3 regions of the Marinococcus halophilus genome follow, and region 2 is predicted to be linked to each of the others. Evidence: a T-box and tRNA genes for the amino acid it is inferred to sense, from the RefSeq annotation. Region 2 holds a T-box; the other regions hold tRNA genes.
The links. A T-box is a leader RNA that pairs with one kind of tRNA and senses whether it is charged. The one in region 2 lies ahead of serS (serine--tRNA ligase), so its partner is inferred to be a tRNA-Ser.

Region 1 (9,898 bases), on a different contig from region 2:
AGCGCTTTTTCAAACTCCCTTTCATTACGGGCGGCTGGCAGAATTTTTTGGCCGGTAAGCATATCTTTCCCCCTTTATCTCTCTTTCGCGTTCAAGCTTTTTGAATTACGACTGCTTTTAGCTGTGCTATACTTTACGCAAATACAAAAAATACTATACAGGTGATGGACGGTGTTCGCAATGACCCAACAAAACGAGACAAAAAATAATGAACTGGCTACCTTTGCCGGCGGGTGCTTTTGGTGCATGGTACAGCCGTTTGACGAGCTGCCCGGCATTATCTCCATTACGTCCGGCTACACCGGAGGCAGTGTCGCAAACCCTTCGTATGAGCAGGTAAAAGCCGGTACCACAGGTCACAGAGAAGCAGTTCAAATTGAATTTGACCCCGCGCTGTTTTCCTATCAGCAGCTGCTCGATCTATACTGGCCTCAAATTGATCCTACCGATCCAGACGGCCAGTTTCACGACCGCGGCCCGCAATACCAGACGGCTATTTTCTACCATAGCGAAGAGCAGCGCCGGCTGGCGGAAGCCTCGAGGCAGCGGGTAGAAGACAGCGGCCGATTCCGTGATCCCGTAGTCACAGAGATCAAACCGGCGGAACCTTTTTATCCGGCTGAAGAATCCCACCAGAACTTTTACAAAAAAGAACGGGAAGCTTATAAAAAAGACCGCGCCCTCTCCGGCCGCGATGAATTTATTGAAGCTCACTGGGACAGTTCCCCGGGGCATTAATAATAAATTATTTTCTATCAAAAAGAGCTTCAGCAGGCAGCATCTGCTGAAGCTCTTTTTATGGACTGAAGGTAAAATCATCGAGCGGCCAGTACCTGATACTCGCTTCCCCGACAATCTGGTTTTCATCTACAAAACCGACGGCATCAGCTCTGCTGTCTTCACTCCTCGGGCGGTTGTCGCCCATTACAAAATAACTGTCTTCCGGGACGGTTGTTTCACCGGTTACCCCCTCAAGTGTAAAGTCCTGAGTGAAGACCCCGCTTGTTTCATTTTTATATTCTTCTAAGTACGGCTCTTCCTGGGCTTCTCCGTTGATGTAGAGAGTATCATCTCTGTATTCTACTGTGTCCCCGGGGAGCCCGATAACTCTTTTAATATAATCACTGTTTTCATTTGCATGGAAAACGATAATATCTGAGTGCTCGGGCTCAGAAAAAGCATAGCCGATCTTGTTAATAATCATCCGCTGCCCGTCTTCCACTGTAGGCAGCATGGAAGGGCCACTGACCACATAGTTGGCAAACAAGAAGCCGCGCACAATGACGACAATTAATACGACGACGACAATTACTTTAATCCAATCCCATATTTCCTTTGACCAATTCGTCATTACCGACTTCCTCCGTTTCTATCTGCCTTTTCACTCTAGCACGGTTTCTGCGGATGAACAATCCAGAAATGCATGCAGACTAGAGGCATTATATCATATTTTTTACGGAACTTTCTTTTCCTTTTAATCTTAAAGCCTTCTTTGTCGATATATTAAATATACTGAGGCAAAGGAATTAATTACATGAGAAAACTCTTAGGGCTTATATGGATACTATTATTTATAACCAGCGGGGCAGTGGTTTCCTGGCTGTTTATAAAAGAGCTGAGCAGCACCCAGGCTCTTTCTTCTTTCCTTGAAGAACAGGTGGACGTTTCCAGCGTACCTATTGCCCAGAACAGTTACGTTACCGACCATAAGGGTGATCAAATTGCTGAATACAGGACAGAGGAAGACCGTCGTTACGTATCGCTTTCTCACTTTCCTGAACATGCCAGAGCTGCATTTATTGCCACAGAGGACCAAAAGTTTTACGAACACCAGGGAGTTGATCCTTTAGGCGTTGTACGGGCTCTTATAAGCAATGCAAGTACCGGGAGCATTGAAGAAGGAGCAAGTACAATTACGCAGCAGGCGACAAGAAATATCTATTTCTCTCATCAGCAGACCTATGAAAGAAAGGTTGCCGAAGTTCTTTTCGCTTACCAGCTCGAACAATCCTATACAAAAAACGAAATACTGGAAATGTATATGAACACTATTTATTTTGGCGAAGGTATTTACGGTTTCGAAACGGCAAGCCATTCCTATTTTGGCAGGTCAAGCAGTGATCTCTCGCTCGCGCAAACAGCTTTTTTGGCAGCGGTACCGGCTAATCCGTCCTACTATAACCCCGTGGAACATCCCGAGCGGACCCGGGAAAGGCAGCTGTGGATATTGGAAAAAATGAATGAAGCCGAAGTGATAACCGCTGAAGAAAAAATGAGCGCTTCCGAAGAAACTGTTTCTGTAGATTTACAAGAAAGAAATGCCAATCCCTATCCTGATTATACTGATTATGTAAAACACGAATTCAAACAGCTTGTGGCAAAAAACGAAGGTTGGGACGAACGGCTCAATCAAGCGGAGGGAAGCGAAAAAGAAGCTCTTTCCGAGAAGCTTAACATACGCACAAACCAGCTCCTTCAGTCCGGTATTACCATCCATACCACCATGGACACTGATATACAGAATATGCTAATAGAAAAATCCCGCTCCTACTGGCAACAGCGCGGCATAGAAGGAGCCGCCGTTATCATTGATCATCGTGCCGGCGCTCTTACGGCCATGAGCGGCGGGGCAGATTATCATGAATATGAATTCAACCGGGCTTTTCAGGCTTACCGACAGCCTGGATCAGTATGGAAGCCGCTGCTCGTCTACGGACCGTACCTTGAAGAACACGAGCGTTCGATTCACCAATTAGTTTCTACCAAAAAATACTGTGTTGCTTCCTATTGCCCTGCAAATGAAGGTGGAGCAGCAAAAGAGCGCGTCACAATTAAATTAGCGCTTGCCTTTTCCTACAACACCTCCGCTCTGCGCCTTATGCATCAAACCGGTCTAGAAGCTTCCTTTCAGTACCTCGAGAAGTTTGAGTGGGCGGAATTAACTCCGGCAGACAGGCAGTACGCTGCTGCTCTCGGCGGCGTTGAACGTGGTGTTTCACCAGTGGAATTAACAAGCGCTTACACCGTATTTTCTAACGACGGAACGTACGAGCCACCGCGTGCTATTACTTCTGTTACTGATGCAGATGGAAAGCTCCTGTTTGAATGGGAGTCCCAGGAAACCACCGTCTGGTCTCCTGAAACCAATGATCAAATGCGTGAAGTTCTTCGCGCCACTGTCGTTTCAGGAACGGCTTCCAGCCTGGCAGTTTTTGCAGATGTCAGCGGCAAAACGGGTACTTCAAATGCTACGAGAGACAGTTGGTTTGCCGGCTATGACGACAGGTACACAGTGGGGGTCTGGCATGGATACGACGACCCCCGGCCCCTACCTCCGGATAACAGCGCCATCGCTTTCTGGAAAACGATTTATCCCATGCTTTACGAAAAAAACGAACAGCCTTAGCCGTCCGTTTTTTTCATACTGGCAAACTATGTAAAAAACTATTGTACAAACGTAAAAACGCATATCCCGTGCCAATAATAAAAAGCCCCCAGAAAGACAAATGCAGTAGAAAAAAACCAGCCACTCCAGTAAAACGAAGAGAGGGGGCCAGGCGGATAATCAAATACACGAATGATAAAAGCGTCGCTCCAATGAAAAGCCCTCCGAGTAGATAAAGTTGGGAAGTAAGAAACAGCGACACTCCCCCAGCTATTAAATAAATCCATCCACAGCTTTGAAGATAAGAGCGGGCGTCTCCAGTTTCATCGTTTAAAAAAAATAACAAGGACAGCCCCATCATTGTATCCGAAATTAATTTTAAGGCAGCAATGATCATAAAAAACGCAAGCATAAGTATAAAAAGCATGGTTAATTTAATTCCATTCTCTGAAAAAAACTCGAGCATGCCCTGATAAATACCGGCCGTTTCTAAAAAAGCGGCGGTATACTGCTGGGTCCAGATGCCAAAGGATAAACAGAAAAATAAAATAGCAAGGATCGGAAAGTGGCTGGTCAAATAGGCATTTTTCATTGCGTACTCCAGGGGTCAGTTAGCATGGACGACATGAAATTGGCGGATCTGATTACCGGTGGCAGCGCTCTCTCTTTTTTCCTGCCCGCCTGATCGATGAGAAGATTTAAAAGAGTCACTTTCAAGCCAGTTCTGAAAGTCTTCCTTGGTCTCCCACTTTGTGAAAACAAGCTGTTTTCCATCTTCTGTCGTTTCGTCTAAAAACAAAAATTCCAAACACCCCGGCACCTGATTCATCTTTTCAGCACTAGCGCCAAAACGTTCCTGAATTTGTTCCTTCGCTTCTGCCGGCACCTCAAGTTCATTAATAACAACGTACATTTTTTATCCCTCTTTCATTATTGTAATTGTGGAAACGCCTGCTGGCGAAGCGCTTCATACACTAAAATAGCTGCCGTGTTGGACAAATTTAATGAACGGACTTTATCATTCTGGGGTATCCGGATACACTTTTCCTGATACTTCTCAGTCACATATTCGGGAAGGCCAGTAGTTTCACGCCCAAATACAAAAAAATAATCTTTCGCCGGATCTGAATAGTCATGCACGGCATATGAAGACGAGCCTACTGTTTCTACAAAGAAAAATTCCGCTTCCGGATACGAGTTCATCCATTCTTCAAGTGAATCATAATAGTGAATCTGCACATTGGGCCAGTAATCACATCCCGCCCGCTTCAACATCCGGTCCTCCGTAGAAAAACCAAGCGGGCGTATTAAATGCAGGTGAGTATCCGTCCCCGCACACGTTCTTGCAATGTTTCCAGTGTTTGCCGGTATTTCTGGTTGAAATAATACCACGTGTAAAGCCAAATCGCTCTCTCCTTCTTTTCCTACCGCGATACCGCCTGCGCTCTTTCTAGTTCAAGCAGTCCTTCTTTTACATGTACTCCCCCGCCAAACCCTACCATTTTCCCGTTTTTCCCAATGACCCGATGGCACGGAACGATAATGGAAACCGGGTTTTTGTTATTAGCCATTCCTACTGCCCGGAAAGCTTTTGGCGAATCAGCTTCTGCAGCAATTTCTGCATAGGACTTTGTCATTCCATAAGGAATACCTTGAAGGGCCTCCCATACTCTTTTTTGAAAAGGCGTCCCCCTCATATCGAGCGGCACCGTAAAATCGGTGCGCTCGTTCGCCTCATATTCTTCGAGCTCCCGGAAAACTTTATTATGCAGAGGATGCAGTTCTGCCCGCAGTCCGCATGAAGCACCGATATGCTTTTTCAGCCAACGCTTTATTCGTTCTTCATTTTCTTTTAAGGAACCAAAGTGCAGCATGCAGACACGGCCTTCGTATATTACTACGGTCACTTCACCTATATTACCGATTGTTCGCGATGCAGCCCACGCCTCCATAATAATCCTCCTTGATACATTTTCTTCTATTATACTCGTTCCGGAGATGTTTTATCCAATGCTTTTGAGATTTCTTCAAGCACTTCTTCGTCTTTTTCCCTGCTGTCAGCATGATGCAGTGCCTCGACTCCTTCCTGCGTTGGCATTTCTCCTAATGCCCAGGCACAGGCCCCTCGTATCACCGGCCGCGGATCGTTACAGAGCAGCTGTACAATTGTCGGTATCGAGGATTTTTCTTTCATATGGCCGAGAGCGATCAGGGCGTTACGCTGAATTGGTTTTTTTCCTCTCCACGAACCGGCAATGTATCCGAATTTTTCTTTAAACTCCCGGTTAGAAATTGTTAATAACGGTTCGAGCAGTGGCTTCACTACTTCCGGCTCCGGTTCAAATTCCGGGTGGTTATGGAAATCTACCCCTTTATTTTCCGGACACACCTGCTGGCAGGTGTCGCATCCGTACAATCTATTGCCAAGCTTATGGCGGTAGCGCTCCGGCAGCGCTTCCTTCGTCTGCGTCAAATAGGCGATACACTTTTTCGCGTCAAGCTGGCCTCCCTGAATCAAAGCATCCGTGGGGCATAAATCCACACAGCGGTTGCATGTGCCGCATTGATCCATCAGCGGAGTATCCTCCGGCAGGTACAGCGTAGTAATCATTTCGCCTAAATAAACATACGAGCCGAATTCAGGGGTAATTATAGCGCAGTTTTTGCCGCTCCATCCAATGCCCGCACGCTCTGCCACTGCACGGTCCGATAATTCACCAGTGTCAACCATCGATTTACACTCTGCTCCCGGAACCGTTTCTTGTATGAAGGCCTCCAGTTGGTTTAATTTATCCCGCAGGACGTCATGGTAATCTTTACCCCAGGAAGCACGGCAAAACTGGCCTCTGCGTGCTCCAGGGCGATTCTTTGGTGCCTCCGGAAGCTTCGTGGGATATGCGAGGGCGATAGATATAATCGTTGTCGCTTCCGTCAGGAGAAGCTCAGGGTGCGTTCTTTTATCAATATCGTCTTCTTCAAAGCCGGACTGATAGTTCAGCCGCTGCTGTTCTTTCAGCCTTGCTTTTAAGGTTACAAAGGGGGAGGCAGAAGCAAAGCCTACTTTATCAATGCCGATAGATTCCGCAAATGCCTGAATTTCCTCTTTTAATTCCTGTGCCGTTCGCATGGACGGCCCTCCTTTATAAATCATTTCGCCGGAGTCTGTGAAAGTGGTATGATACATTATGAGCTAGACATGAAGGGGGATATATATGCTCAAAGACATTTCTATTTCTTCTGCTGTTTTTAAAATTATTCCTTCTTTTCAATGCGGCGTCAACATCTACCGCGACATTGTTATTGATGACTCCCCTGGAATGCTTCGGGGGCGCGTGGACTTCTTCCATAAACAAATCCAGATGGATCTGCTTGATCAGTCTGTCTATGACTATACAGGTGTTCGGCAGTGGCAACAAATATTAGAACAGGCAGGGCTTATTGACCGTTCGCTGCCACCTCTCCATGAACAGCTGTACAAAAATTTACAGGCAGATAATATCCCGCCTTCTGAGCATTCCAGTGAAGACCTCATTCATTTTTTTAATCTTCAGTATGAAACTCCGGTTATATTGATCGATGCAGATACTGTCTTCGATTATGTAAAAATCGGCTTCGGCGTAGAGCAGGACCAGCTTCAGATCACTGAAAACCATCTCCATCCGATGTACGGACAAATTATCGCCAAAGACCGCAAGAAAACATTGGCCTCATTAAGTGGACCAGGCCTGGACAGCAGAACCAGCCGTTCGACTACTACAGCAATACAATTAACCTTTATACGGCCACAGCTCTCCAATGATTCTGCTGCTGAACTTACTCAGGCAGTGGGAAATATGTTTACTCAAATTCACGGAGGCACCGTAGAAAGCCGTCTTCTGCGCGCAGCTTCTCCTGTTTGGGAGTTCTCCTTATAATTATAAAAAAAGTCTCTCCTTTTTAAAAAGGAAAGACTTTTTCTTTATATCCAGCTTTCGCATTTAAAATTAAACATAAAAATAACGCTTCTCTCTAGAAACGTTTTCCTGGCTCGTTAAATGGTAGCGAAGGTGGGACTCGAACCCACACGTCCAGAGGACACTTGATTTTGAGTCAAGCGCGTCTACCGGTTCCGCCACTTCGCCGTTCAACTAAAAAATGGTACCGAGGGCCGGACTCGAACCGGCACGGTTGATGACCAACCGCAGGATTTTAAGTCCTGTGTGTCTACCAATTCCACCACCCCGGCAGGCGTTTGCTTCTCTTTAATAATGGAGGCGGTACCCGGATTCGAACCGGGGGATAAGGGTTTTGCAGACCCGTGCCTTACCACTTGGCTATACCGCCATTCCAGAGAATGGCTTAATGCTTATGTTAATAATGGAGCGGAAGACGGGATTCGAACCCGCGACCCCCACCTTGGCAAGGTGGTGTTCTACCACTGAACTACTTCCGCAATTGGCTGGGCTAGCTGGATTCGAACCAGCGCATCACGGGACCAAAACCCGATGCCTTACCGCTTGGCTATAGCCCATTATCCAATATGGGGCGATTGGTGGGAATTGAACCCACGCGTGCCGGAACCACAATCCGGTGCGTTAACCACTTCGCCACAACCGCCATGTGAACATAACACATTAAAAATGGCAGGGGTAGTAGGAATCGAACCCACATTGGCGGTTTTGGAGACCGCTGTTTTGCCATTAAACTATACCCCTGTATAAGTGGTGGAGGGGGACGGATTCGAACCGCCGAACCCGAAGGAGCGGATTTACAGTCCGCCGCGTTTGGCCAACTTCGCTACCCCTCCACATATGGTGCCGGCCAGAGGACTTGAACCCCCAACCTACTGATTACAAGTCAGTTGCTCTACCAATTGAGCTAGACCGGCGTTTTTTGAATGGTGGCTCGAGACGGAATCGAACCGCCGACACGAGGATTTTCAGTCCACTGCTCTACCGACTGAGCTATCGAGCCACATTAGATATTGTTGCCATAAATTGATTCAATGAAGCAATTCGGAATAGACAACTGAAATTATACCTTATTCATTTTGTTTGTCAATACGAATAAAGGTAAAATGGCGGGCCTGACGGGATTTGAACCCGCGATCTCCTGCGTGACAGGCAGGCATGTTAACCACTACACCACAGGCCCTTTTGGTTGCGGGGGACGGATTTGAACCGACGACCTCCGGGTTATGAGCCCGACGAGCTACCAGACTGCTCTACCCCGCGATATAAAATATATGGTGGAGGATGACAGGATCGAACTGCCGACCCCCTGCTTGTAAGGCAGGTGCTCTCCCAGCTGAGCTAATCCTCCGTAAATGGTGACCCGTACGGGATTCGAACCCGTGTTACCGCCGTGAAAGGGCGGTGTCTTAACCACTTGACCAACGGGCCTCTGAAATAAATATGTATGGCGGAGAGCGAGGGATTCGAACCCTCGAGACGGGAATGCCGCCTACACGATTTCCAATCGTGCTCCTTCGGCCACTCGGACAGCTCTCCAGTGGCTCCGCAGGCAGGATTCGAACCTGCGACCAATCGGTTAACAGCCGATTGCTCTACCACTGAGCTACTGCGGAATATAATAAAAAAAGCCCGGCAGCGATCTACTTTCACGGGGGGAGAGCCCCCGGCTATCATCAACGCTGAAGAGCTTAACTTCCGTGTTCGGCATGGGAACGGGTGGGACCTCTTCGCTGTTGCCACCGGACCGGCCCGTCGGGCCCTGACAACCAAATACCGAGACCGCGGCCACCGCCGCGTATCGTGCTGAGCGTGGATAAGACTTCGACCGATTAGTATCCGTCCGCTGCACATGTCGCCATGCGTCCACGCCGGACCTATCTACCTCGTCATCTCCAAGGGGTCTTATCTCCGTAGAGGGGAAAGGTCATCTTAAGGGGGGCTTCATGCTTAGATGCTTTCAGCACTTATCCCGTCCACACGTAGCTACCCAGCAGTGCTCCTGGCGGAACAACTGGTACACCAGCGGTGTGTCCATCCCGGTCCTCTCGTACTAAGGACAGCTCCTTTCACCTTTCCTGCGCCCGCGACGGATAGGGACCGAACTGTCTCACGACGTTCTGAACCCAGCTCGCGTACCGCTTTAATGGGCGAACAGCCCAACCCTTGGGACCTACTTCAGCCCCAGGATGCGATGAGCCGACATCGAGGTGCCAAACCTCCCCGTCGATGTGAACTCTTGGGAGAGATTAGCCTGTTATCCCCAGGGTAGCTTTTATCCGTTGAGCGACGGCCCTTCCATGCGGTGCCGCCGGATCACTAAGCCCGACTTTCGTCCCTGCTCGACTTGTGGGTCTCGCAGTCAAGCTCCCTTGTGCCTTTGCACTCTGCGAATGATGTCCGACCATTCTGAGGGAACCATTGGGCGCCTCCGTTACTGTTTGGGAGGCGACCGCCCCAGTCAAACTGCCCACCTGACACGGTCCCGAGGCCGGATCACGGCCTGCGGTTAGAATGTCGATACCACCAGGGTAGTATCCCACCAGCGCCTCCTCCGAACCTG
Region 2 (9,898 bases):
TGTAATATTTTCAAAAACATATGTTTCCTGGCCGTCCATACCCAGCCAGCCGATATTTTCAAGCACAGGAACTTTTGGCGGTAAATTTGACCGTGATAAGTCCTGCTCTCTCGGCGTATATTCATTCATCATCGGGCCAAAGATAGCAAAAAACACAATAAGTAATAATGCTATTAAAGAAATCATCGCTGCCACGTTTTTACGCAGCGCCCGGAAGGCATCCTGCCAAAACGTCCGGCTCGGACGGTTAATTTGCTCCATGTCCTCTTCCCGTACATCAGCTGGAGAGAATAGTTCTTTGTCGTATTTTCTTTCTTTCTCGTTTTCGTGCTGCATAACTTCTACTTCCCTCCATCCAGGCGGATTCTCGGATCAATGATGCCATAAAGAATATCGATGATTAGAATAATCAGAACAAATAAGAAGCTGAAAAACAGGGTCGTTCCCATGATCATTGGGTAATCGTTCGTCGTTACGGCGGTGACAAACTGCTCCCCGATCCCCGGTACTGCAAAGATCTGTTCGATAACAAGAGTTCCTGTTAAAAGACTTACTGCAAGCGGCCCCAGAATCGTAATCAAAGGAATCAGGGCATTGCGCAGTCCGTGCTTGAAAATAACTGCTGTCCAGCCGACGCCTTTAGCTCTTGCTGTAGTGATATAATCTTTGTTTAATACCTCCAGCATTTCTGTACGCATAAACCTCGCGCAAATAGCCATCGGAAATATAAGTAGCGCAATTGTCGGCATTATTGTATGAGCGAACGTTCCCCAAGTAGCAACCGGGAACAACTGCCACTGCACGCCCAGAAAATATTGGAGCAGCCCCGCAAAAATAAAGGACGGAATCGAAGTCCCGATAACCGCAAGCAGCGTAGAGCCAAAGTCTAAAATACCGTTATGAAAAATAGCCGCGACTAGCCCTAAAAGAGCTCCTAAAATCGAGCCAATGAAAAGCGCTTGAATGCCCAGCTGTAGAGAAGGGCCGATCCGGTTTCCAAGGATTTCGGTTACTTCCCGATTGTCAAACTGAAAGGAGATACCAAGGTTTCCCTGCACAAGCCCCAGCATATAGTCCACATACTGAAGCGGCACCGGTTTATCCAGGCCGTACTGTTCCAGCACAATCTGCTGTTGGGATTCTGACAAACGATCAGCCGAGCTCAAAGGCGTGCCGGGCATCAATTTCATTAAAAAGAATGTAACACTGGCGATAATAAATAAAGTAATCGCCATGTATACGATTCTGGTGGCAATATAACGTGCCATACATTTTTCCTCCTTGTAAATGTCGTGGTGTTAGTCATGTTGTGAATCCTTTAAGTTTAGGAAACAAGGGAAAAGAGAGCATAAGCCAATTATTATGGATATACTCTCTTGCCCCCTGAAAATATTATTTTATTTAGTTTTTATTCCTCTGTAGCATCTTCGTTGACGTAAGCCCACTTGTATTCAAAATCAGGCCCCGCAGCGTTAACGATAACTCCCTGCAGTTCCGGGTTCCAGAGATAAGCCTGGGCTTCCTGGTACATTGGAGCAATTACTGCGTCTTCTTCAATCAGAAGCTTTTCTGCTTCGAGGAAGTTGTCCCAACGCTCCTGCGGCTGGTCAGCTAACTCGTTGTTTGCTTCTTCAATCAAGGAATCGTATTCTTCACTGGAATAACCAGTGTGGTTATTGCCGCTATCTGTAACAAACAGGTTCATGAATGTGTTCGGGTCCACATAGTCAGGACCCCAGCCGGACATTAACAGGTCATAATCCATGTTAGTGTCACGATCGAGACGCTCCTGAAACGGCACCTGCTGCACGTTCACAGTTAACCCGTCCAGAGTGCCCTCTAACTGTTCCTTGAGATATGCACTAATGTTTTGAGCTGATTCAGTATCACCTGTGAGGTAACCTAGCTCTGCGCTATCGGCGCCAATTTCTTCAAGACCCTGCTCCCAAAGCTCCTGCGCCTGCTCTTTGTCAGTTGCTGAGAGGTTGCCGTTTACTTCGCGGAAATCTTCTTCTCCTTCAGGGCTGAAAACGAAGTTGCCCGGCATCAGGCCGCCCAGAGGCATGGAGCCGTTGTTTAAGATAGTATTTGTTAAGTCTTCTTTGTTCACGGCCATCTGGATGGCTTTACGAGTATTTTCGTTCGCAAGAATTTCATTTTCCTGGTTCATTTTAACGTACCAGGAAGTTGGCTGTTCTACTGCACGGTAGTCCTGGTTCGTGCTGTACTCATCCACAAATTCCGCAGTCAGCTCCGTGCGGTCCAATTCACCGGTTTCGTACAGGTTCGTGCCTGTGGAAGGTTCTTTGACTACCTGTACGTTGATTTCCTCCAGCTGTACAGTATCTGCATCCCAATAGTCTTCATTTTTCACGAATGCCATACTGTCACCGGTGTTCCATTCTTCCATTGTAAATGGTCCGTTTGTGAGCATATTATCAGGGTTCAAGGCATAATCATCACCCTGCTCTTCCACAAACTCTTCATTTAGAGGATAGAATGTCGGGAATGTTGTCAGAGATTCGAAATATGGCGTCTGTTTTTCAAGAGAAACTTCCAGTGTATGTTCATCTACAGCTTCCACTCCAAGTTCACTCGGCTCCATTTCGCCTTCGCTGATGGCAGTAGCGTTTTCAATGACGCCCCCCATCATATAAGGTCCGTACTCAGAAGCTGTCTCCGGATCTACCGCCCGCTGCCAGGAATAAACGAAATCCTCGGCTGTTACAGGGTCTCCGTTTGTCCAAGTAGAATCTTCCCGAAGATTAAACGTCCAAGTCGTTCCGTCTTCACTTATTTCCGGGTCGCCTGTAGCAACGCCGTCAGTGATTTCCGCATTCTCGCCAAGACGGTAAAGTCCTTCATAAATTTCCCCCGACCATTGGATGCCGAACTGGTCTGTAGTAAGTGAAGGGTCCATGGAAGGAATATCGCCCGACTGCGAGATGTTGATAACCTGCTCGCCGCTTGCCTGGCCTTCGCCGCCTCCATCACCACCGCCGTTGCCGCCGTCTCCGCCGGACTCTCCGCCCCCGCCGCCGGAACACGCTGCAAGTACTGTACTCGAGATTAATGCAGAAGCTAATACTGTCAATTTTGTCTTTTTCATAAGATATGTTGACCTCCCCAAAACTTTTATGTCTTTATTGTGTAAAATTTCTGTTTTCTCTGCATTCACAAAGTATACAAGATTTTGCGAATATTTTCATTAATTTTTTAATTTTTTGCGAAAATGAAAATTTATTCGTTTTGTCTATACGAAAAGCACTAATGTTTTTGTACACAGGGCAATTATTCGTAAATAAAATGATTCGTTCAGCGACGGCCTGCATTTATGCTATAATGATGGGCGTTATAAATATCCTGAAGGAGTTCCGCATATGCATTGGAAACTGAATCTCTCCGTATTCACCGCTAATTTAATAATTGCCGGCCTGCTGTTTTTCATTTTTTCTCCGGCATTCGGGCTGCTGAATGTGATTAATTATGTGTTTTATGTAGGGCTGTTTTATCTAATCGTTTTCATTGCAGCTTTTGTAATGCGCGGAGGATTTTTCGATGCTATTACTCACAGCTTTCGAAAAGTAGCTCATCGGCTCGCCCCCTCCAGGCCTTCAACTCAGGGCTGGGAACAACGGCTTCCGCCTTCTGAGGTCATCGAGACCTCTTTTTTCCGTGTTCTTTTCATTCAGACTGCGGCGCTTATTGCCCTGGATCTTTTACTGCTGGTTCTGTACTACACAGCAAATTAAATGCTCCCGGCTTTACCCTCGCTCGCGGTACCACCACCTTTAATGTTGTTCCGTTAAGGAGTTAAATAAGAAAAGGAATCCTTGTACTGCTTTAACTCAACGTTCACGTCAGCGTTCAAAATTCCATCAATTTGCGCTAAATCCCTGTTAACAAAATTCACTAAATCCTCGTTATTTCGAAAATAAGCCTGTAAAATTAAATCGTGGTTGCCGGAGAAAGCACCGACAAACCGCACTTCGGAAAAACGCTGCAGCTTACTCGCAATTTCGTCCTGCATTCCAAGCTTTGTGCTTAGCCCGATAATCGTCTGCACATCAAGGCCAATTTTATTTGGATTGGTATGTATGATAAATTCAAAGACGTTATAGCGGAGCATTTTGTTAATTCTTGAACGGACAGTCCCCTCACTCACTCCCAGGCAACGGGCGATTTCACTGTAGGATTCCTTGCCGTTTGCCTGCAGATACCCAAGTATCGACATATCTACTTGATCTAATGAAACGCTCATTGGCATCCCTTCTCTTTGTCTCATTCTCACCTTGATGACCGTGTATTCGTTATTACGAATTACCGAGATAAAACAATTAACATTAGTAATTTCGTAACAATTACCGGGGTGGATTAACGTAATTATAAGTAATTGTTCTTATTATTGCAATATTCGTGAAAGATTTTTATGAATTTTTTTGTAAGATTATATAACGATGTTATGATTCGAAAACAGGCCAAATATACTTTTCATACTACAATGTCAGCGCTTTCATTTCAATTGCTTCTTTGAAGTTATTTTGCATAACTATGAAAAACTCTGGCCGCCTAAAGCGTCCAGAGTTTTTTAAAATCTGCCTATTTCGCTGTAATGTATGCTTTATTGCCCATATATCCACGCAGCACTTCAGGAATCTTGATGCTACCGTCTTCCTGCTGATGGTTTTCCATAATTGCCGCCACTGTACGTCCAAGGGCGAGCCCAGAACCGTTTAGCGTATGCACGAATTCTGTTTTCGCCCCGCGGTCCCGTTTGAAACGAATATTGGCGCGCCGGGCTTGAAAGTCCTCAAAATTACTGCAGGAAGAAATTTCTTTGTAATCTTCGTAGCTTGGGAGCCATACTTCGATATCGTATTTTTTCGCGGCCGTAAAACCTAAATCTCCAGTGCACATGTTCATCACACGGTATGGCAGCTCAAGCAGCTGAAGCACTTTTTCAGCATGACCGGTCAATGTTTCAAGCTCTTTATACGACTCATCTGGTGTTGTAAAGCGTACAAGCTCCACTTTATTAAACTGGTGCTGGCGGATCAGGCCGCGGGTATCACGTCCCGCAGAGCCTGCCTCAGAACGGAAGCACGCACTGAACGCCGTATAGGCTTTTGGCAGTTCTTTACCTGCAAGAATTTCTTCGCGGTGCATGTTGGTAACAGGCACTTCTGCTGTTGGTACAAGGAAATAATCCTCTTCCTGGATCTGAAAAGCGTCTTCCTCGAATTTCGGCAGCTGGCCGGTGCCGGTCATGCTGCTTCGATTGACCATGTACGGAGGGATCAATTCTTCATAGCCGTGTTCATCGCTGTGCAGGTCCATCATAAACTGAATCAGCGCCCGCTCAAGGCGGGCTCCGGCGCCCTTATAAAACATAAACCGGCTTCCGGTTACTTTTGCAGCCCGTTCGGCATCAAGCATGTCTAAATCGACGCCGATATCCCAGTGCGGCTTCAGTGCAAAATCGAACACCGGCGGCTCTCCCCAGGCTCTAACTTCTTCGTTATCTGATTCATCCTCTCCGACCGGTACTGTTTCATGTGGAACATTTGGAATGGAAAGCAGAATCTGCTGCAGACGTTCATCCTTTTCACGTAGCTGTTCGTCCAGCTTTTTAACCCTGCCTGATACGTCCCGCATTTCCGTAATAAGTTCATCGGTGTCTTCTTTGTTTTTCTTTTTAGCTGCGATTTCATCAGATACAGTGTTACGTCGCTGCTTCAACTCTTCTGTTTCCTGGATCAGTTCCCGGCGTTCCCGGTCGAGCGCTTCAAAAGAATCTAATTCGCTAATGTCTTCATTTCGTTTCGAAAGCTGGGCTTTCACTGCATCAAAATCATTTCGCAATCGTTTAGGGTCAAGCATAAGTGTGTTTCCTCCTTGTATAGTTATCTATTTTATATATTATAAAAAAGCCCCGCCCCTGTGAATCAGGGACGAGACTTTAATTTCCCGCGTTGCCACCCTCGTTGCAGTAAACGTCACTGCCGGCTTTTCTTTCATCCGTTAACGGGGACAAGCCGAAAACGGCTACTGATGTTCACCGTTTTACTCCGGACGGGATTCCCCCTGCATTTTCATCGGTTCACACCAGCCACCGACTCTCTGAAGAAAAAATGCAGAAGTACTATTGTCCATCAACGCGATTGTATTTACACATTCACTGCCGCTTGCGCTTCCCGTACCATTTGTACGAAATACTGGTGAAATCTGCGGTCGTTCGTCAGCTCCGGATGAAAAGAACAGGAAAGCAGATGATCCTGCCGAGCTACTACGATTTCATCGTTATACTCTGCGAGCACTTCGACGTTTTGTCCAACTTCCGTAATCAGTGGAGCCCGGATAAATACTGCTTCGGCATCGTCTGCGACTCCGCGAATGGAAAGCCTGGTTTCGAAGCTTTCCCGCTGGCGTCCGAATGCATTACGCTGAACCGTCATATCCATCAGTTCAAGATGGCCTCCCGGCTCGCCCACCACGTCGGTCGCCATCAAAATCAGGCCGGCGCACGTGCCAAACACTGGCTTCCCTGCTTTGGCGAACGCCTGCAGCGGCTCAAAAAATTGATATTTTTCCACCAGACGCCGCATCGTCGTGCTTTCGCCTCCCGGAAATACCAGCCCATCAATTTCTTCAAGCTGTTCCGGCCGTTTTACGATAATAACTTCCGTATCAGGGGCCTCTAAACCTTTAACATGTTCACGAACAGCGCCTTGAAGAGCTAAAACGCCGATTTTCATCATGAGTAAAAACCCCCTGTATTATATTACTGGCTGCGGTCCTGCATGCGGTCAAAGCCTTCGAGCTGGGAAATATCCATCCCGGTCATTGCAGTACCCAGCCCTTTGGACAGCTTAGCAATCAGTTCGTAATCTTCATAGTGTGTTGTCGCCTCAACAATAGCCCGGGCAAATTTATCCGGATATTCGGATTTGAAAATACCGGAGCCCACAAATACACCGTCAGCGCCCAGCTGCATCATTAAAGCGGCGTCGGCTGGCGTCGCTATTCCGCCTGCAGCAAAGTTAACCACCGGCAGGCGGCCCTCTTCACGGATTTGAAGCAGCAGTTCGTACGGGGCACCAAGGTTTTTCGCTTCTGTCATTAATTCGTCTTTCGACAGGCCGATTACTTTGCGGATTTGAGACTGAATCAAACGCATGTGGCGTACTGCTTCCACAATGTTACCGGTGCCCGGCTCCCCTTTTGTACGAAGCATGGAAGCTCCTTCACCAATACGGCGGGCCGCTTCTCCAAGATCACGGGCTCCACAGACAAATGGGACTGTATATTCTGTTTTATCCATGTGGTACACATCGTCTGCCGGGGTGAGGACTTCGCTTTCATCAATGTAATCAGCACCCAGCGATTCGAGCACACGTGCTTCGACGATGTGGCCGATACGGGCTTTTGCCATTACCGGGATCGATACAGCCTCCATGACCTCCTGAACGATTGTAGGATCTGCCATGCGCGCTACGCCGCCAGCAGCCCGAATGTCTGAAGGCACCCGTTCAAGGGCCATTACAGCTACGGCTCCTGCCTCCTCGGCGATTTTCGCCTGTTCTCCGTTGACGACGTCCATAATAACGCCGCCTTTTTGCATCTCAGCCATGCCTCTTTTAATCCGATCTGTTCCTCTCTCTGCCATATTCCAGCCCTCCAGCTCCAATATTCTATCTTTTACCACCATTTTTTGTGGTGTAATAATAACGCTCAGTAGTCCTATTGTAACACTATACTATATCTGGATAAAGCATCTTGTTTTAAGCCAAAAAAGCCTTCAAGAAAGCTTTTATTCATCAGTGGCTCTGTTCTATAAACCGCTGAACAGATTGCCAATGTTCTGCACCATGTTACCAAACCATCCGCGCTTCTCCACGGCTTCTGCCGCTACCAGAGGTACTTCGGTACGGTTGGCTCTGCCCTGTATATAAGAGGCTTCACTGTTTGTAACAACTACTGTGCCCACTTCTTCGCCTTTTTCGATTGGGGCTTCATTTTTAGATACAGCAATCTCATATTCGGGCTCTTTATTCTCTGAAGAAATCAGCTCCAGTGCTTCTCCTGCTGCTACTTGTATGTTTTCTTCCTGGCCATTTTCTACTTCAATAGAGGAGTCCCTGCCGATTTCTGCTCCTTTTTCCACCAGCGTTTGGCTTTCAAGTTCCCGATCAGCATAATCGTACAGTTTAGCCGTTTCTGTAAAACGTGACATTTTTGTTTTTGCATTCATCACAACTGATATATATCTGTTTCCGTCCTGTTCGATCGTCCCGGTAAAAGCATTTCCGGCCAAGTCAGTTGTGCCTGTTTTCAGCCCGTCCACTCCTTCGTACTCCTGTTGGAGACCTGGAAGCATTTTATTCCAGTTAATCATCTCGATTGATTCTTCCGAATCTTCGTTGAATGTTTTTTTCGGCACGCCTGCCACGTCCAGCACTTCCGGATATTCATCCAACAGATGGTAAGCCAACAAGGCCGTATCGTTGGCTGACATCATGTTTTCTGCGCTCTTACCGCTTCCTTCCGGTGCATACCCCATCATTGTAGAATTATTCAGCCCGGTCGCGTTTACGAATTCATACTTCTCCATGCCAAGCTCCTCGGCCTGTTGATTCATCCGGTCGGCAAAAGCTGCCTCATTGCCCTCAATATGTTCTGCCAAAGCAATGGTTGCCCCGTTCGCAGAATAAATGGCCATAGCCTCGTAAAGTTCTTTGACCGTATAGGTCTCATCCTGACGAAGAGGCACATTTGATAAATTGGTTTGAAGAGAAAGTTCACGGACTTTCTCGCTGATTGCCACTTCATCATTCCAGCTGATATCGCCCTCTTCAACTGCTTTGTTTACTATGTATTCTGTCATCATTTTGGACATGCTGGCCGCAGAAAGCAGCTCTTCTGTATTATCTTCATACACTATCTGCCCTGTGTCTGCATCTATCATAATCGAAGCGCTTGCTTCTATATCAGGCTCTGCCGCTTGAACTGGCATACTGCCAAACGTCCAGATGACTGCAGCCGCTACGCAGGAGACCCCTGCTGTTTTCAGCTTATTTCTCTTCAATCTCTGCACCTCCGTGGTGTATAGCTATCGCATATTTTACCACAGCCTCACTTTAAAACATATCTGCCATTGTTCCTTTTATAAAGCCTTCCAGAACCGGCCGGGCAACAATATTTCCCGGGAAATATGCGCAGATACAAAAAAAGACGAAAGCTGGCGGCTTCCGTCTTCCATTATTATTAAGAGTAGTTTGGCGCTTCTTTCGTAATCTGTACGTCATGAGGATGGCTTTCACGCAGCCCGGCGTTGGTAATTCGTACGAAACGGGCATCTTCACGCAGGGAGGAGACCGTCGGGGTACCGCAGTAGCCCATACCGGCTCTTAAACCGCCAAGCAGCTGATGGATGGTATCCTTCAGCGGCCCTTTGTAAGGAATACGGCCTTCGATGCCTTCCGGAACAAGCTTTTGGCTGTTTTCCTGGAAATAGCGGTCCTTGCTTCCCTGTTCCATGGCACTCATCGAACCCATGCCGCGGTAAACTTTAAACTGCCGGCCCTGATAAATTTCACGCTCTCCCGGGCTTTCTGTTACTCCTGCAAGCAAGCTGCCGAGCATTACTGCATGAGCGCCGGAAGCCAGAGCTTTAACAATGTCGCCGGAATATTTAATTCCGCCGTCGGCGATAATTGGAACGTTATGCTTGTCCGCTTCTTCTGCACACTCATATACAGCAGTAATCTGTGGAACTCCGACGCCCGCTACCACGCGGGTCGTACATATCGATCCCGGGCCTATACCGACTTTTACAACGTCGGCTCCTGCCTCGATTAAATCCCTTGTGCCTTCAGCTGTAGCCACATTGCCAGCTATC
Region 3 (9,898 bases), 630 kb from region 2:
ACATACGAAGTTCCCTGCATCATCAGTAAACGTGTCCCCCGGGTATATCCTCCTGATAACAGGCCCGGAGCTTGATTTTATAAAAAACGCGCTTTGCAAACAGCATATAGAAATGCTATGATGAGTTAAGTAATGATTAAGGGATGGTAATCTAAAAGGGTCAACCTGGAGGTGTGTGGAGTGCATCAGAAAAGCACTAAGCAGATTAAGGTCAGCCTGCCTGACTATCTTCTTGACGAACTTGATGGAATGATTGAAGAGGGGCAGCAGAGCTCAAACCGCAACGAGTTTATTCATCAAGCTACGGAGATGTATCTAAAAGAACGCCAACGTCTGGAGTTTCAAGAAGCGATGAAGCAAGGGTACGAAGAAATGAGCAGTATCAATTTAAATATTGCTGCTGAATCATTTCAGGCAGAAACAGAAGTGGATCACTCTTTGAATCGCCGGTTGCTTAGCGGAATCTAAAACACTCGAAATTATATTTCTTTTTTAAGAAACAAAAATTAATAAAAAGCTGCTTGCCTGTCTGTGAAAGGCGGGCAGCTTTTTTATTGTAATAAAGTTTCTTCAGGAGTATATATGAATGTAGCTATAATTGTTTGCGCTAAAGTACTATACATGGAATAATACTAAATAGAGTATGATGGTGTACAGGTGTATCCTTAACAAGCGTCACAATACAAAGTATGCACCAGTCCGGGCAGTAATATATATAACATACCCCGCCTATAAAACGGAAAATGGACAGACTAGATGGAGGAATTTACGATGCATTCATCTGTAGTGCAGGCCATCAATGACCATCAGGAACAGCTGGTCTCCAATTGGAAAAAAGAGATGGCCCGGGTCCAGGAAGAGTATTTTAAAAACTCCCTTCCTGATGATTTAGTATTCACAAACAACGAAGAATTTATTGATGTGCTGTACAGCTCAGTCCGTTTAGAGCGGTCGGAAGCCGAGGGCAAGATTAAGCATTTTGCGGAGCGGCTTATCCAGACCGATTGGCCATTGAGTTATTTTACGCAGGGGATGCAGGCGTTCCGGCGCATCGTTACAGCTTACATTGTTCCATATATTAATAACGCAGAAGAAGACAGCATGAACTTGATTGTAGAAGTGGAAGAATGGGTGGATGCGATCGTGAACCAGCTGGTTGATGATTATTCCGATTCATGGGTGAAAACACTTGAACTGCAGCAGATGGCTTTAAATGAACTTTCTGCTCCTCTTATTCCTGTCTTCGAAAAAGTTAGTGTCATGCCTTTGATAGGAGCGATTGACACCGAGCGGGCAAAGCTCATTATGGAGAATTTGCTCGACGGGATTATTCAGCATCGTTCCCAGGTGGTTTTGATTGATATAACCGGCGTGCCGGTAGTGGATACGATGGTAGCAAACCATATTATTCAAGCCTCTAAAGCGGTAAGGCTGGTAGGAGCGGAGTGTATTTTGGTCGGTATTCGTCCGGAGATTGCCCAGACAATTGTAAACCTGGGCATTGACCTGAGTACCTTTCCGACAAAGAGCAGCCTGCGCAAGGGTATTGAATCAGCGCTTGAATTAACGCAGCGCAAAATGGTCCGAATAGAGCATGGAGCAGAATGGAGGGCATAAGACGATGCGGATTCCAATCTTAAAACTAAGTCACTATTTATTAATTTCAGTGCAGGTAGATTTAGATGATCAAACGGCTCTTCAATTTCAGGAAGATCTGTTAAGCAAAATCCATGAAGAAGGCTCTACAGGGGTAGTAATTGATTTGACCTCTGTGGATATGATCGACTCATTTATCGCTAAAGTGCTGGGCGATGTCGTGGAAATGTCCAACTTAATGGGAGCGAAAGTCGTTTTGACGGGGATTCAGCCGGCAGTAGCGATTACTCTGATAGATATGGGCATTATGCTCGAAGAAGTACCAACAGCGCTAGATCTTGAGCAGGGACTTGAGAAACTTCAACAGGAATTGGAGGGGTAAATATGAGTATCCAATCCAGTGTTGAAGTGCAGACCGAATGGGGAATTGTGTCGGCCAGGCAGGCCGGACGGAATTTAGCCAAGGAAATAGGATTTGGCGGGGTGGACCAGGCGCGAATAACGACAGCCATTTCAGAACTGGCGAGAAACATCTACCTGTATGCTGAAAAAGGGGAAATCGTTATTGAGGCAGTGGAAGAAACCCGGGGAACCCAGAAAAAGAAGGGTATAAAGATTACGGCTAAAGACCGTGGTCCCGGCATTAAGAACATAAGAGAAGTAATGGAAGACGGGTATACTACTTCGGGTGGTTTAGGAGCCGGGCTTCCAGGAGTTAGAAGATTAATGGATGATTTTGACGTTGACTCGGTGATGGAAGAGGGTACAACGATAACGGCAATCAAATGGCTCCGTTAAGGAGGAAAAACATTGGCTGAGTCGAAGGAATTGTTGCATGACCAATATGCAAATATTTTAAGAGCGTATTTAGAGGAACAGAGTGAACAGGGGCTCTATTATGCCCAACAGTTCAGTAAGAGAGTACTTGAGGAACAGATTTCCCCGGAGGAAGTCGTCAGCCTTCACCTGGAGGTACTGGAAGAATTTTTCCCGGAGCTTCCTAAGGGAGCCCATGAATCATTTGAGCTTCTTCTCGAAGTGATGATGGGATACGGCCTTGCCTATCGCGAACATCAGAGCCTTCGTGATAAAACAAAGGAGCTCGAAGCGGAGATCAACGTAGCTGCGAACATGCAGCAGACGTTTCTTCCGGATGAAATCCCGCACGTGAACGGGTTGGATGTAGGGGTTCTAAGTGTACCGGCTTCAAAGATGAGCGGCGACTACTATCATTTTGTTAAAGACGACCATGACTGTGTCGGTCTTGCGATCGCTGACATTATTGGAAAGGGCATACCGGCTGCTTTATGTATGTCTATGATCAAGTACACGATGGACAGCTATCCGGAACAGCGCCTGCAGCCTGGAGCTTTGCTTGAAAACGTAAACCGGGTAGTGGAACAGAACATTGCTTCGAATATGTTTATTACGATGATGTATGGCTCATATGATTCGCGTTCCCATCAGTTTAACTACGCGGGAGCAGGGCACGAGCCCGGTTTCTATTACAAGGCAGCAGAGGATACATTTGAAGAGCTGCATGCCAAAGGCATCGTTCTCGGGATTAAAAGAAATACTAACTATAAGGAATACCAGCTCACGGTGGACCCGGGAGATTTTGTTGTGCTCTTGTCAGACGGCGTAACCGAATGCCGGACCGATGATGGCTTTATTGAACGCGAAGCTATCACACGCCTCATTCGTACGTATCAGCATCTCCCGGCCCAGGAAATTGTAAATCACGTATTTTATGAACTGGAGAGAGCTCAGGGGTTCCAGCTCCGCGACGACTTTACATTGATTATTCTGCGAAGAAATGTTTAAACCGGTTATGATTTGGGAAGAATGAGAAAGATGCACAAGTAAAAAATCGTAATTTATATATAGCAGCATGGTTATGAGGAGGTTTACTAAATGAATTTATCGACAGAAGTGATAGAGAAAGCAGATAAAAAGAAAATTTTAAGAGTGGCTGGAGAAGTTGATGCTTATACGGCTCCGGAGCTGAAAGCAAACCTGAACCCGCTGACGGAAGAAGAGGGCGTAGAAGTGATCGTGGACCTGACAGACGTAAGTTATATCGACAGTACGGGGCTTGGTATATTTATCGGCGCTTTAAAGTCAGCTGAAAACCACGGTGCCACACTGCGCCTGACAGGTTTGAATGAACGGGTGAAGCGCCTGTTTACCATTACCGGACTTGATGAAGTGATTACTATTGATGATGAAAATACAGAGGAGGCCAAATAATGGAACGTCAGTCAGATTATTTGGAAATGACCCTTCCGGCCAAGCCTCAATACGTGGGAATCGCCCGGCTGACAGTTTCTGGACTCGCAAACCGCCTCGGTTTTTCTTACGATGACATTGAGGACATTAAAATTGCAGTAGCGGAAGCATGCACGAATGTGGTGAACCATGCATACGAAGAAACCGGCAATATGAATCTGTCCTGTAATGTATTTGAAGACCGGGTGGAGATGGTGGTAGCAGACACCGGCCAAAGCTTTGTTCTTGAAGAACTGGATCAAAATCTGGGTCCCGTAGACAGCAAGAAGCCGATCGATGAATTAAAAGAGGGGGGACTTGGACTGTTCCTCATAGACACATTGATGGATAAAGTAGAAATCAGCGGCGAAAATGGAGTGGCTATTTCTATGACAAAGTTTCTGCAAAGAGACGAGGTGGAAAACAATGTCGACGGAGTCTCAACCGAAACAAACGCGCAAGAACAAAAATAATGGCACGAGTGAAGAAGTTTATGAATGGATCCGCCAGTTCCAGGAAGACCCCACAGAAGAAATTCAAACAAAACTTGTAGAGCATTATGAACCGCTTGTGCAGTCTTTATCGAGAAAATTTTCCCGGGGACAGGATCACGATGACGACCTATATCAAGTAGGAATGATTGGGCTTCTAGCAGCGCTGCGCCGTTTTGACGATTCTTTTAAGAGAAGCTTTGAATCGTTCGCGGTTCCAACCATTGTAGGGGAAATCAAACGGTTTATCCGTGATAAAACGTGGAGTGTGCACGTCCCGCGCCGTATTAAAGAACTCGGGCCAAGAATTAAAAAAGCAGTGGAAGAGCTTACTACTCGCCTGCAGCGTTCTCCGTATGTGGACGAAATTGCCGAGTACCTTGAAGTAAGCGAAGAAGAAGTTCTTGAAACGATGGAAATGGGCAAAAGCTATCAGGCCTTATCTGTGGACCGTTCCATTGAAGCAGATCAGGAAGGCAGTGCCGTCACCCTGCTAGACCTCGTCGGTGCCAACGAAGAAGGGTATGAAAAAACAGATCAGCAGCTGCTGCTTCAAAAAGCTTTTGCTGTTTTAACAGACAGAGAAAAAGAAATTCTAAGATGCACGTATTTTGAAAACTTAAGCCAAAAAGAAACAGGAGAGCAGCTGGGAATTTCCCAAATGCATGTTTCAAGGCTGCAGCGAAGGGCTCTGCAAAAACTGCGTGAATCTATAAGAGTGGAGCCTTCGGAGTGCCTGTAATGACGGACTCTACCTCGAATACACAAGTGAATACCGCGGTCTTTCAAAAAACGAAGCCGGGCAACCGTGTTTGCGGGGACAGCTATCTCATAGTAGAAACAGAAGACTTCTTTCTCTGTTCTGTGACGGATGGCCTGGGAAGCGGTGAAGGTGCCAGGCAGTCCGCGGAGATTGCAATGAATATTATCAGAGCGCATAAACATGAGGCCATTCCTATGCTGTTAGAGCGCTGTAACCGTGCGCTCGTTTCTGAACGGGGAGTGGTTCTTGCAATAATTAAAGTCTGCTATAAAGAGCAGGAACTGATTTATGGAAGCATTGGCAACATTACTTGCTATATCAGCGCTGACAATGAAGACATTTTTCGTCCCATTCCGACAAAGGGATATCTTTCGGGGAGGAAATTTCAGTACCGGCTCGAATACGTTCCTTTTGAAAAGGGCATCTCTTTTGTGCTTCACTCGGACGGAATGACTGTTTCTTCTGAAGACCAGCGTAGTTTGCCTTATATGCAATCGGCAGAAGAATACAAAAATAAACTCGCTGAAAAAGCTGAAAATGAAAACGATGATGTTACTTTAATGGTCGGTTCATTAGGTTAAACCTCTTTCATCACTGCCGGTGGTGAGGGGGTTTTTTGTACATAAAGGAAAAAGCAGGGTATGCGTTTTGATGTTATGATGAAGTTGTGTTTTATACATGCAGGCGTGCGTCATAATACAAGTAGGCATAAATTTTAATGGATGGTGCGCTAGACAGGAGGAAGTGCAAATGGAAAAAGAAATAAATAGTGTTACGACCCGGATAGCTTCTAATCTTCAAATACGGGAAAAACATGTCACAAACATTATACATATGATTGAAGAGGGCAACACGGTACCTTTCATTGCCCGTTATCGTAAAGAACAGACAGGCGCCTCGGACGAAACAGTCATTCGGGACGTTCAACAGGCCTGGAATTATGCGAATCAGTTAGCAGAGCGTAAAGAAGAAGTACTGCGGCTGATTGATAAACAGGAAAAGTTAACGCCGGAGTTAAAAAAATCTATCAACGAAGCCGTGCAGCTTCAAGAAGTGGAAGACTTATACCGCCCCTACAAACAGAAAAGAAGAACGAAAGCAACAACAGCAAAAGAGAAAGGGCTTGCCCCGTTAGCGGAATGGCTTATGGACCAGCCGAAAGAAGGCATGCCGGAGGAAAAAGCGCAGGCTTATGTTAATGAAGAGGCGGGAGTAGTGGACGAAGCAGCAGCACTTGAAGGTGCAAGACATATTATTTCTGAACAGATTGCCGACGATGCTGATATTCGCCGCAGCGTCCGTGAGCTCAGCTATAAACAAGGCAGGCTTCATTCAGCAGCCAAAGATGAAAAGAAAGATGAACGCGGCATTTACAGCATGTACTACGATCATGAAGAAGCGCTAGCCAAGGCCCCGTCTCACCGGGTATTGGCCATGAACCGCGGGGAAAGTGAAGGTATCCTGAAGATCTCCCTTCAAGCGCCGGAAGAAAGAATTTTATCCGCTATAGAGAAAAAGGTAGTAAAGCGCTTTGGCTCACCTGTTGTTCCTCAGCTGAACGAAGCGATCGAAGACAGCTATAAACGTTTGATCGGACCGGCAGTGGAACGGGAGCTGAGAAAAGCTAAAACAGAGGAAGCAGAAACTCAGGCCATCTCCGTATTTTCCGAAAATCTTCGTAATCTCCTGCTGCAGCCTCCGATGAAGGGGAAAATCGTACTGGGCGTAGATCCAGCTTACCGTACCGGCTGCAAGCTGTCAGTCGTAGACGGAAATGGAAGACTGCTTGAGGTGGGAGTGATCTATCCGGTTCCGCCAAGAAATAAAGTAACTGAAGCAAAGGAAACGGTGTTCGCCTTAATTGAAAAGCACGAAATACAGGTGATAGCTATTGGCAACGGGACAGCTTCGAGGGAAACGGAAGAGTTTATCGCCAGAGTCGTTGAGGAGACGAAGGCGGATGTTTCATATATTATTGTAAACGAGGCTGGAGCGAGTGTTTATTCTGCTTCAGAGGTCGCGCGTGAAGAATTTCCGGAACTGCAGGTAGAAGAGCGCAGTGCTGCTTCTATTGCCCGCAGGCTTCAGGATCCTCTGGCAGAACTCGTGAAAATAGATCCGAAGTCCATCGGGGTCGGCCAGTACCAGCATGACGTTTCGCAGGCTAAATTAAATGAGTCGCTGACATTTGTGGTGGAAACGGCAGTGAACCAGGTAGGAGTAGATGTTAACAGTGCTTCGGGCAGCCTGCTTCAATACGTGGCGGGTCTTTCCAAGGCAGTCGCAAACAATGTGATCAAGCAGCGAGAGGAGCTTAAAGGATTTACGAGCCGGAAGGAGCTGCAGAAGGTTCCGAGACTTGGGGCGAAAACATACGAACAGGCAGCAGGCTTTTTGCGGGTACCGGAGTCGGCAAACCCATTCGATCGTACGGCCATTCATCCGGAGAGCTATCAGACAGCAGAGCGTCTGCTCAGCTACCTGAAGCTTGAAGCAGTGCAGGCGGGCACAAAAGAAATGAAAGAGGCTCTGGAAAACCAACAGGTATCTCAGTTGGCTGAAGCACTTGAAGTAGGCGTTCCTACACTGCAGGATATTATTGAGGATTTAAAGAGACCGAACCGGGACCCTCGTGATACATTTTCGAAACCGCTTCTGAAAAAAGGCATTATGACCCTTGATGATCTGGAAAAGGGCATGGAGCTTCAGGGGACGGTCCGTAACGTAGTAGATTTTGGGGCATTCATTGATGTAGGTGTCAAAGAAGATGGGCTTGTGCATATTTCCAAGCTTGCCAATCGTTTCATCAAACATCCGATGGAGGTGGTGTCGGTAGGAGAAATAGTTACGGTTTGGGTGGAAGATATTGATCAGAAGCGGGGACGGGTAGCATTAACGATGGTAAACTAAGTCTAGACTGGAGAAGCAGAGGGCCGCGTGCCTTCTGTTTTTTAAAGGAGGCAGACAATGTCTGATGAAGAACTGACAGCTTTAACGAAGCGAATATCACTAGAAGAATTTAAAAAGCCTTTTAAGCATAGTGCATCGTTTAACCGAAGGCTGCGGACTACGGGAGGGAGGTATGTGCTTGCTACAGGAAATATTGAAGTGAACCCAAAGTCGATGGAAAGTTATGGCCTGCAGGAAGTAATTAATATTGTAAAACATGAATTATGCCATTATCATTTACACTTGGAAGGGAGAGGGTATAAGCATAAAGACAACGACTTCCGGACACTGCTGAAGTATGTGGGGGGAGTTAGGCACTGCCGCTCTTTGGAACAATACCGGGTAAAGCAGAAAAAACGTTATCGGTACGCCTGCAGAAATTGCCAAATTTCATTTGAAAGAGCGAGGCAGTTGGACACGCGAAGATACGTTTGCGCAGCCTGCAAAGGAACATTAAAAAAAATATAGAAAAACCTTGACCAGCGTTTTTTCGATGTGATACATTATAAAAGTCGCTTGAGAGAGGGCGCTTCAAAAAGTGGCAAAAAAAGCTTTAAATTCCCTTTCAAAAGCGTATTGACATTACATAATAGATCTTGTAGAATTTTCTTTGTCTCAAAAAAAGAAATGCTCACATTCCGCAGTAGCTCAGTGGTAGAGCAATCGGCTGTTAACCGATTGGTCGCAGGTTCGAATCCTGCCTGCGGAGCCATTGGAGAAGTACCCAAGTGGCTGAAGGGACTCCCCTGCTAAGGGAGTAGGTCGTGTAAACGGCGCGAGGGTTCAAATCCCTCCTTCTCCGCCATTTACTCTGGCCCGTTGGTCAAGTGGTTAAGACACCGCCCTTTCACGGCGGTAACACGGGTTCGAATCCCGTACGGGTCACCATTTACGGAGGATTAGCTCAGCTGGGAGAGCACCTGCCTTACAAGCAGGGGGTCGGCAGTTCGATCCTGTCATCCTCCACCATTTTCATTATATACTTTAGGGCCTGTGGTGTAGTGGTTAACATGCCTGCCTGTCACGCAGGAGATCGCGGGTTCAAATCCCGTCAGGCCCGCCATTTTTACCCAATACATTGGGCCATAGCCAAGCGGTAAGGCATCGGGTTTTGGTCCCGTGATGCGCTGGTTCGAATCCAGCTGGCCCAGCCAACAACACGCGGGTGTGGCGGAATCGGCAGACGCGCTAGATTTAGGATCTAGTGTCCTTGTGACGTGGGGGTTCAAGTCCCTTCACCCGCACCATTATATAAATTATCGGTGTACGCGGTCGTGGCGGAATCGGCAGACGCGCTAGGTTGAGGGCCTAGTGGGAGTTTATCCCGTGGAGGTTCAAGTCCTCTCGACCGCACCATAATATGCGCCTGTAGCTCAGTTGGATAGAGCGTCTGACTACGGATCAGAAGGCCAGGGGTTCAAGTCCTCTCAGGCGCACCATTTACTTATATTTTTCAGCAGCATCTGCGGGAAGTAGCTCAGCTTGGTAGAGCACTTGGTTTGGGACCAAGGGGTCGCAGGTTCGAATCCTGTCTTCCCGACCATGTATTTGCGGGTGTAGTTTAGTGGTAAAACCTCAGCCTTCCAAGCTGATGTCGTGGGTTCGATTCCCATCACCCGCTCCATTACTACAAAAAAATAAATAATTCTAAGTTATTTTTTTGTGCCTGTGGGCCTGTAGCTCAGTTGGTCAGAGCGCACGCCTGATAAGCGTGAGGTCGGTGGTTCAAGTCCACTCAGGCCCACCATTATTTCCATTGACATTTAGTTGTTTAAAGGTTATAATATATTTGTCACTTTAAAAAGTGTTGACAGTTAAAACACACCGTGTT

Region 1: it has a tRNA-Ser gene. The T-box ahead of serS (serine--tRNA ligase) is inferred to sense a tRNA for this amino acid. The anticodon was not compared.
Region 3: it has a tRNA-Ser gene. The T-box ahead of serS (serine--tRNA ligase) is inferred to sense a tRNA for this amino acid. The anticodon was not compared.

Annotation. Positions count from the first base shown of each region.
Region 1 covers NZ_FVZD01000006.1:2,029,178-2,039,075, forward strand. The annotation lists gene B5066_RS16365 (glycerol-3-phosphate responsive antiterminator) at 1-62, opposite strand, end outside; gene msrA (peptide-methionine (S)-S-oxide reductase MsrA) at 181-738, shown strand; gene lepB (signal peptidase I) at 797-1,351, opposite strand; gene B5066_RS16380 (transglycosylase domain-containing protein) at 1,535-3,406, shown strand; gene B5066_RS16385 (DUF5366 family protein) at 3,420-3,977, opposite strand; gene B5066_RS16390 (antibiotic biosynthesis monooxygenase family protein) at 3,993-4,298, opposite strand; gene trmL (tRNA (uridine(34)/cytosine(34)/5-carboxymethylaminomethyluridine(34)-2'-O)-methyltransferase TrmL) at 4,316-4,789, opposite strand; gene B5066_RS16400 (methylated-DNA--[protein]-cysteine S-methyltransferase) at 4,810-5,337, opposite strand; gene queG (tRNA epoxyqueuosine(34) reductase QueG) at 5,367-6,512, opposite strand; gene B5066_RS16410 (hypothetical protein) at 6,598-7,299, shown strand; tRNA gene B5066_RS16415 (tRNA-Leu) at 7,421-7,506, opposite strand; tRNA gene B5066_RS16420 (tRNA-Leu) at 7,521-7,610, opposite strand; tRNA gene B5066_RS16425 (tRNA-Cys) at 7,634-7,708, opposite strand; tRNA gene B5066_RS16430 (tRNA-Gly) at 7,743-7,817, opposite strand; tRNA gene B5066_RS16435 (tRNA-Gln) at 7,821-7,895, opposite strand; tRNA gene B5066_RS16440 (tRNA-His) at 7,906-7,981, opposite strand; tRNA gene B5066_RS16445 (tRNA-Trp) at 8,006-8,079, opposite strand; tRNA gene B5066_RS16450 (tRNA-Tyr) at 8,087-8,171, opposite strand; tRNA gene B5066_RS16455 (tRNA-Thr) at 8,177-8,252, opposite strand; tRNA gene B5066_RS16460 (tRNA-Phe) at 8,263-8,338, opposite strand; tRNA gene B5066_RS16465 (tRNA-Asp) at 8,443-8,518, opposite strand; tRNA gene B5066_RS16470 (tRNA-Met) at 8,522-8,598, opposite strand; tRNA gene B5066_RS16475 (tRNA-Val) at 8,611-8,686, opposite strand; tRNA gene B5066_RS16480 (tRNA-Glu) at 8,692-8,766, opposite strand; tRNA gene B5066_RS16485 (tRNA-Ser) at 8,784-8,874, opposite strand; tRNA gene B5066_RS16490 (tRNA-Asn) at 8,877-8,951, opposite strand; rRNA gene rrf (5S ribosomal RNA) at 8,966-9,082, opposite strand; rRNA gene B5066_RS16500 (23S ribosomal RNA) at 9,148-9,898, opposite strand, start outside.
Region 2 covers NZ_FVZD01000005.1:91,086-100,983, forward strand. The annotation lists gene opp3C (oligopeptide ABC transporter permease) at 1-336, opposite strand, end outside; gene opp3b (oligopeptide ABC transporter permease) at 342-1,268, opposite strand; gene B5066_RS02860 (peptide ABC transporter substrate-binding protein) at 1,409-3,109, opposite strand; gene B5066_RS02865 (DUF3899 domain-containing protein) at 3,381-3,752, shown strand; gene B5066_RS02870 (Lrp/AsnC family transcriptional regulator) at 3,806-4,261, opposite strand; gene serS (serine--tRNA ligase) at 4,600-5,880, opposite strand; T-box leader at 5,945-6,165, opposite strand; gene pdxT (pyridoxal 5'-phosphate synthase glutaminase subunit PdxT) at 6,168-6,758, opposite strand; gene pdxS (pyridoxal 5'-phosphate synthase lyase subunit PdxS) at 6,782-7,666, opposite strand; gene B5066_RS02890 (D-alanyl-D-alanine carboxypeptidase family protein) at 7,832-9,085, opposite strand; gene guaB (IMP dehydrogenase) at 9,265-9,898, opposite strand, start outside.
Region 3 covers NZ_FVZD01000005.1:717,061-726,958, forward strand. The annotation lists gene alr (alanine racemase) at 1-75, shown strand, start outside; gene B5066_RS05940 (CopG family ribbon-helix-helix protein) at 181-468, shown strand; gene B5066_RS05945 (STAS domain-containing protein) at 772-1,617, shown strand; gene B5066_RS05950 (STAS domain-containing protein) at 1,622-1,978, shown strand; gene B5066_RS05955 (anti-sigma regulatory factor) at 1,981-2,394, shown strand; gene B5066_RS05960 (PP2C family protein-serine/threonine phosphatase) at 2,407-3,420, shown strand; gene B5066_RS05965 (STAS domain-containing protein) at 3,511-3,846, shown strand; gene rsbW (anti-sigma B factor RsbW) at 3,846-4,337, shown strand; gene sigB (RNA polymerase sigma factor SigB) at 4,291-5,097, shown strand; gene B5066_RS05980 (PP2C family serine/threonine-protein phosphatase) at 5,097-5,699, shown strand; gene B5066_RS05985 (Tex family protein) at 5,869-8,028, shown strand; gene B5066_RS05990 (SprT family protein) at 8,086-8,535, shown strand; tRNA gene B5066_RS05995 (tRNA-Asn) at 8,705-8,779, shown strand; tRNA gene B5066_RS06000 (tRNA-Ser) at 8,782-8,872, shown strand; tRNA gene B5066_RS06005 (tRNA-Glu) at 8,881-8,955, shown strand; tRNA gene B5066_RS06010 (tRNA-Val) at 8,961-9,036, shown strand; tRNA gene B5066_RS06015 (tRNA-Asp) at 9,055-9,130, shown strand; tRNA gene B5066_RS06020 (tRNA-Gln) at 9,147-9,221, shown strand; tRNA gene B5066_RS06025 (tRNA-Leu) at 9,229-9,314, shown strand; tRNA gene B5066_RS06030 (tRNA-Leu) at 9,336-9,423, shown strand; tRNA gene B5066_RS06035 (tRNA-Arg) at 9,430-9,506, shown strand; tRNA gene B5066_RS06040 (tRNA-Pro) at 9,534-9,610, shown strand; tRNA gene B5066_RS06045 (tRNA-Gly) at 9,618-9,691, shown strand; tRNA gene B5066_RS06050 (tRNA-Ile) at 9,738-9,814, shown strand.